DNA from 2 places in the Oceanobacillus sp. FSL K6-2867 genome. Region 1 is predicted to be linked to the other one. Evidence: a T-box and tRNA genes for the amino acid it is inferred to sense, from the RefSeq annotation. Region 1 holds a T-box; the other holds one or more tRNA genes.
The links. A T-box is a leader RNA that pairs with one kind of tRNA and senses whether it is charged. The one in region 1 lies ahead of leuS (leucine--tRNA ligase), so its partner is inferred to be a tRNA-Leu.
Positions count from the first base shown of each region.

Region 2: it encodes a tRNA-Leu, which carries the amino acid that the T-box ahead of leuS (leucine--tRNA ligase) is inferred to sense. The anticodon was not compared.

Region 1 is NZ_CP150144.1:474,599-478,013, forward strand. Features, by position in the region: gene leuS (leucine--tRNA ligase) at 1-1,780, opposite strand, end outside; T-box leader at 1,847-2,066, opposite strand; gene NSQ77_RS02150 (class I SAM-dependent methyltransferase) at 2,224-2,802, shown strand; gene NSQ77_RS02155 (transporter substrate-binding domain-containing protein) at 2,905-3,415, shown strand, end outside.
Region 2 is NZ_CP150144.1:1,416,954-1,420,368, forward strand. Features, by position in the region: gene NSQ77_RS06920 (DUF4365 domain-containing protein) at 1-957, opposite strand, end outside; tRNA gene NSQ77_RS06925 (tRNA-Leu) at 1,955-2,038, opposite strand; tRNA gene NSQ77_RS06930 (tRNA-Lys) at 2,070-2,145, opposite strand; tRNA gene NSQ77_RS06935 (tRNA-Gln) at 2,263-2,337, opposite strand; tRNA gene NSQ77_RS06940 (tRNA-Asp) at 2,343-2,419, opposite strand; tRNA gene NSQ77_RS06945 (tRNA-Glu) at 2,444-2,515, opposite strand; tRNA gene NSQ77_RS06950 (tRNA-Ser) at 2,525-2,615, opposite strand; tRNA gene NSQ77_RS06955 (tRNA-Asn) at 2,619-2,693, opposite strand; gene NSQ77_RS06960 (SprT family protein) at 3,040-3,415, opposite strand, start outside.

The DNA.
Region 1 (3,415 bases):
GAGATACAACAATATCGTCCGGATTTACAACATTTCCTTTGGATTTACTCATTTTCTCGTTGCCCTCACCAAGAATCATTCCCTGATTAAATAGCTTTTGGAATGGCTCTTTTGTTGAAACAACTCCGATATCAAATAAGAATTTATGCCAGAAGCGTGCATACAGTAAATGTAATACGGCATGCTCTGCTCCACCGATATAAATATCAATTGGCAGCCATTCTTCTAATGCAGCTGGATCTGCTAACTGTTCTGTGTTGTTTGGATCAATGTAACGCAGGAAATACCAGCAGCTGCCTGCCCATTGTGGCATTGTATTAGTTTCTCGACGCCCTTTCATCCCAGTTTTCGGGTCAACAATATTTACCCAGTCACTGTTATTAGCAAGCGGAGACTCTCCCGTACCTGATGGCTTTATTTCTGACATTACCGGTAATTCCAATGGAAGCTCCTCTTCTGGAACAGTTGTCATCTTTCCATTTTCCCAATGGATAATCGGAATCGGTTCCCCCCAATAGCGTTGTCTTGCAAATAACCAATCACGCAGACGGTATGTTACTTTTTTCTCACCATGTCCATTAGCAACAAGCCATTCAATCATTTTTGAAATTGCTTCGTCTTTTCCAAGACCATCTAAGAGGCCTGAATTGATATGCTCCCCGTCACCAGTAAATGCCTCTTTTGAAATATCTCCGCCTGAAACAACTTCCACAATTGGCAAATCAAATTTTGTTGCGAATTCATAGTCGCGCTCATCATGTGCTGGAACAGCCATGATTGCACCTGTTCCATAAGACATCAATACATAATCCGCAATCCAGATTGGCATTTTTTCATTATTCACTGGATTAATCGCATATGCACCAGTAAACACACCAGTTTTATCTTTTGCTAAATCGGTACGCTCCAAATCTGATTTCATTTGGACTTCGTTTAAATAAGCATCTACAGCAGCTTTTTGTTCTGCAGTTGTAATTTTTTCAATAAATGGATGTTCTGGAGCAAGTACTGCATAAGTTGCACCAAATAATGTATCTGGACGTGTCGTAAACACAGTAAATTTTTCACTATAACCGTCAATTGCAAAGGTTACTTCCGCACCTTCCGAACGACCAATCCAGTTACGTTGCATTTCCTTTAAGCTATCAGGCCAATCTAAATCGTCTAGATCTTCCAGCAGGCGGTCGGCATATGCAGTAATTTTAAGCATCCACTGCTTCATAGGTTTGCGAATAACCGGATGCCCCCCACGTTCACTCTTTCCATCGATTACTTCTTCGTTTGCCAAAACTGTACCTAATGCCGGGCACCAGTTCACTGCAACTTCATCAATATAGGCAAGCCCTTTATCATAAAGCTTCGTGAAAATCCATTGCGTCCATTTATAATAATTCGGATCAGTTGTATCGATTTCGCGATCCCAATCATAGGAAAAACCAAGTTCTTGAATTTGACGTTTGAATGTCGCAATATTTTGTGCTGTAAATTCAGCTGGGCTGTTCCCTGTATCAATTGCATATTGTTCTGCTGGCAGCCCAAATGCGTCCCATCCCATCGGGTGCATTACTTCATAACCTTGCATTCGTTTCATTCTGGACAAAATATCCGTCGCCGTGTAACCCTCTGGATGCCCTACATGCAGTCCAGCACCTGAAGGATATGGAAACATATCCAATGCATAGAACTTCTCTTTATTAGAAAAGGTCTCAGTTTTAAACGTTTTATTTTCAAGCCAGTACTTTTGCCATTTTTTCTCAATTTGCTGATGGTTAAAGCTCATCTAATATTCCTTCCTTTCACAGTAAAACTCTTGTATTTTGCCATAAAAAAAGCCACTCATCCCTGCAAAAGGGACGAGAAGCTATATCTCCCGCGGTACCACCCAAATTAACGCATCAATCGCGTTCACTTGTTATCCTTAACGTGGATAGGTCGGCAGGAATTACTCCATTTCACCCCTGCAACATTAAAGGTGAGTTCATAAATTCTTTCAACAGCAGTTTCCACCGAGCACTGCCTCTCTATGCCTGAAAAAAATTACTACTAATCCTTATCAAAGTCGTTAGATTATTTAACCGAATTATAATGAATCCAGTAACTATTGTCAAGATAACCTTGTTTTAAGCTTTCAATCAATTTTTAACCTGCATTCCTTGATTGTTATTTTCGTGATAACATAAAGAAAAGGATAAATCTATTTTAGTAAAGGAATGGACTGTACTTATGTTAAAAGGAATTCTTAATTATGCTCATTATTTATTAGAAGAAGCGATTCAATCAGGTGAAAATGTAATTGACGCTACATGCGGTAATGGAAATGACACCTTATTCTTGAGCAGGCTCGTCGGAGAAAATGGTCATGTGTATGCTTTTGATATACAAGATCAAGCAATTGCAAACACGAGAAAAGTATTGATTAACCATAATTGCTCCAATGTATCATTAATTCACGATAGCCATGAAAAAATTCTCGATTATTTTCCACGGGATAACAAGAAAGAAATCGCCGGTGCTATTTTTAACCTTGGATATTTGCCTAGAAGTGATAAAACGGTCATTACAACTCCGGATTCAACGGTGACCGCTGTTGATGCTATTTTAAATCGTCTAAAAAAAGATGGGCTAGTCGTACTTGTTGTATACCACGGTCATGAAGGTGGAAAGGAAGAAAAAGATGGTCTATTAAAATACCTGCTTCATCTGGATCAAAAGCAGTTTAATGTCTTGCGCTACGGATTTATTAACCAGAAAAATGACCCTCCTTTTATACTTGCAATTCATAAAAAAGTGGGAATCCAATAGAACAAGCATTTTAAATTATACCCCTTTTAAATTCTTGACGTATATTTTTAATTTATATACAATTAACAAAATGCTCAAAATACTAAAAAGGGGGCTTTTAGCATGAAAAGAATCAGATTTATCAGTTTAATAATTGGATTTATATTGTTCCTATCGGCTTGTGGTTCAAGTGATGACTCACAAGAAAATGAAAACGCTTCAAATCCTAATTCAACTGGAGATAGCGAGGTTTATTCTGTTGGTATTGATGTTACATATCCACCATTTGAATACCAGGAAGGTGGAGAATACAAAGGAATTGATATTGATTTAATTCATGCAATTGCTGAAGATCAAGGGTTTGAAATCGAGCTGGAGGCAATGGACTTCGGCGGAATCATACCTGCTATGCAAGCAGGGCAGCTGGATATCGCAATCGCTGGTATGAGTATCACGGAAGAAAGAAAAGAGATTGTTGATTTCTCCGAACCATATTTCGAAGCTGGAATAACATTGGTCGTAGGCGAGAAAAATGATGCGATTTCAAATGTTGATGACCTCAAAGGACATACCGTAGCTGTTAAAAATGGAACATCTGGTGCAAAATGGGCTGAGGATAATAAAAAAGAATATG
Region 2 (3,415 bases), 940 kb from region 1:
TTTTGAGGTTGAGTTTAACAAAAGGTAATCTTGCAATGGTCTGTTATATTCCCACTTTACTCTTATATTGTCTTCACCAATTAGCTGGTCGTAATCCTTTATAAATAATGAAGGGCTGTTTTTCCTATTAATCCATTCAGTTCTACAAAATGGGAGTCCATATTCAAATTGAATCAAATCATCATAGAAAGATAACCAAACATAGTCTGGTTCTGACTTAACACTTCTTCCTTCTAATATTCGCTTATTATATCTATTGTTTTTAATCTTCGCGTTAATCTTTTTTATCAACTCAATAGTTGAATCCCTTGACGTGGCAAACGAACGTTCTAAGTAAATTTTGGCACTAATTCTTCTGTTGTTAAAATTAGAATCATCTTTCTCCTCTAATATGGTAAAATAATGTTCACTAGTATCTTGTTTTCTCCACTGTTGAATTTCATTTATTCCATTAATCGATATGCCTTTTATTTCGTCATAAAAACAACTTTCTTCTGATACTTCATTTTCAATTGGTATCTTAATGGTCACTGATGAGGTGTTATTTCTCCAATTTCCATTATTTTTTTCTAATACTTTGAATATATATTGCTGAGTCCATAACCAATATGCTCTCTTCTCTTCAACATCATAGAGAACTATGATAACTGGAATATCACACACATCACAAAAGTTTAAAAATTTTACTGGACAGTCAAAAGTAATCAGTTCCTTACCCTTTTTTACTGAAGTTGTTGATTTCAACTGTACTTTAACAATTTTGGCAGTGGTTTCGCCTACCATAGAAAAAACCTCTATCTCTCCATCAATATCATTGTCTTTGTCTTGTACTCTGTATTTCCATCCATTCTCCTCAATTACACCTTCGAAAAACCTTCTTGACTTACCCTCATTGATACTTTTTTCATCATATTGAGACCTATTCAAATATAAAACAGCCTTTCCTTTTTTGTTCATGTATAAATTATAACATCCAAAAAGTAATAACTTACTAATGATTTTTTCAAGCCAGTTGCTCCCAGGAAATACCCCTAAAATGTTCCCAAAAAGTAAGATTCGAAGCTTGAACCAAATAATGGGACGATGATTAATTCCTAAATTCAAAAAGCTTTATGTATAAAATTACATAATTTGAAAAAGAAGGTTCCTCAGATTGTTGAAAACCAAATCTTTAATTAAAAGTCTTTACTTTAAATCATTGTTTTAACTAAAGAATGCTTTTATAGCACAGTAAGCGTCTATTACGTAATATTGGAGTTACTCCATCCTTGCATGTTTGGTTTGCTCAACAAATATCAAAATAGTAGTACCAGATACTGCTATTTAAACTTCCTTAATCTTATTACGCTATCCAGCCACGTTAGTTTAAGTGCACCCCTTCACAATCTTCATATATCATTTCAATCATTACTATAAATTCAGTTTACACTAAAATTGCTTATTTAAGAAAATTCTTTCAAAAATTTACTAACCGATCGTTCTTCTAAAAAAAAGTTCTATTATAAGAATAGGATAATTTTCACAATTTTTTTATAACACTGAACTTAAATCTGCTGAAAAAAATATAACTCAGGAATCCATATAATCTTAAAGACATGAGGAAATTACTTAACTCGTCCAATTACACAATTTAAGGTACTCTAAAGCGTCTTTATCAATACATTAAGGTAAATTGCTATAGAACCATCAAAAAAAGCTAGGACATGCCTCTATTAAGACTAAAATTAATGTATATGGTCATCTGTTCCCTAATAAACAAAAAGATACTTTAGATAAACTTGCCGATTTGTTTAAAACACGAACATTATAAAATAAATAGAATACTTCCATTTACTTAAACGGAGTAAAACTGGAGTAACAGCAATAAAAAAAGCACCCATTCCCTTAAGAAATGAGTGAATAAAAAAATACCAATAGGCTTAAACCCCTTGGTATTACTGCATTTACAATTTGATGCGGTCGAGAGGACTTGAACCTCCACGGGTTATTCACCCACTAGGCCCTCAACCTAGCGCGTCTGCCATTCCGCCACGACCGCAGAATATAGTAATTATTGAATCAAAATTAATTGGTGAGCCATGAAGGATTCGAACCTTCGACCCTTTGATTAAAAGTCAAATGCTCTACCGACTGAGCTAATGGCTCATAGTTAAGTTCCCCTCATCCATTTCATAGATAATAATACACTTATTACTATATGACAGGAATAAAAAAAATACTATTTAAGTAAATAGTATTAACTTCTTCTTTTATAAATAAAATTGGCTGGGCCACTAGGATTCGAACCTAGGATACACGGGATCAAAACCCGATGCCTTACCGCTTGGCTATGGCCCAACTTATGGCGGTCCGGACGGGACTCGAACCCGCGACCTCCTGCGTGACAGGCAGGCATTCTAACCAACTGAACTACCGGACCCAATATTTTATTTTAAAGAAATGATGACCCGTACGGGATTCGAACCCGTGTTACCGCCGTGAAAGGGCGGTGTCTTAACCGCTTGACCAACGGGCCATTTTGCAATGGCGGAGAAGGAGGGATTTGAACCCTCGCGCCGCTTACACGACCTACACCCTTAGCAGGGGCGCCTCTTCAGCCACTTGAGTACTTCTCCGGATGGCTCCACAGGTAGGATTCGAACCTACGACCGATCGGTTAACAGCCGATTGCTCTACCACTGAGCTACTGTGGAATAATAATTCTTTATGTATCTCAATCGCTGGGTTTGAACTCTTTTTCCTCTTTTCAGCAAAGGGTTATTCCTTCTCAGATAAGAAGTATTGAATAATTACAGCAACGTTGAATATCATACTATAAATTTTTTAAGTTGTCAAGGATTTTTGAAAAAGTTTTTTAAACAAAAAGCTGACTTATTAGCTTATTTAATTTAACACGGATGACATATTTCGTCAATGGTTTAACTAATTTTTTCGCAAAAACAAACAAATATCTTTTTGGATAAAAGGCAGCAAACTTTACGATCTACATAAATACGGTAATTGCATTTATAAAAAGGAACTACATACGCCACCTTCTTTTTAATCTATAGAAACATATTTTAGAGCACCTTTACACTTCCCGCATCTATATTTTTGTATATTGATACGTCTTTTTCTTTCATAAACCTGATCGCATTTTTTACATCTATATACATGTTTGTAGTTTTTTTCTTCTGAGGGTAGTGGGCTGCAAAATCTTGGAGAACCGGTTCGCTTCAATAATTCCCTGAAATCCTTATCTCGATGCCGATAACCTTTTCCTTCTATATGAAGGTGATAATGACATAGTTCATGTTTTATGATGCCTATAAATTCATTTTGTCCCATTTCCATCGCGTATTTGGGGTTTAGTTCAATCAGTCTTTTCACTGGGATATATCTGCCCCCTGTTGTTCTTAGCCGATGATTGAATCGT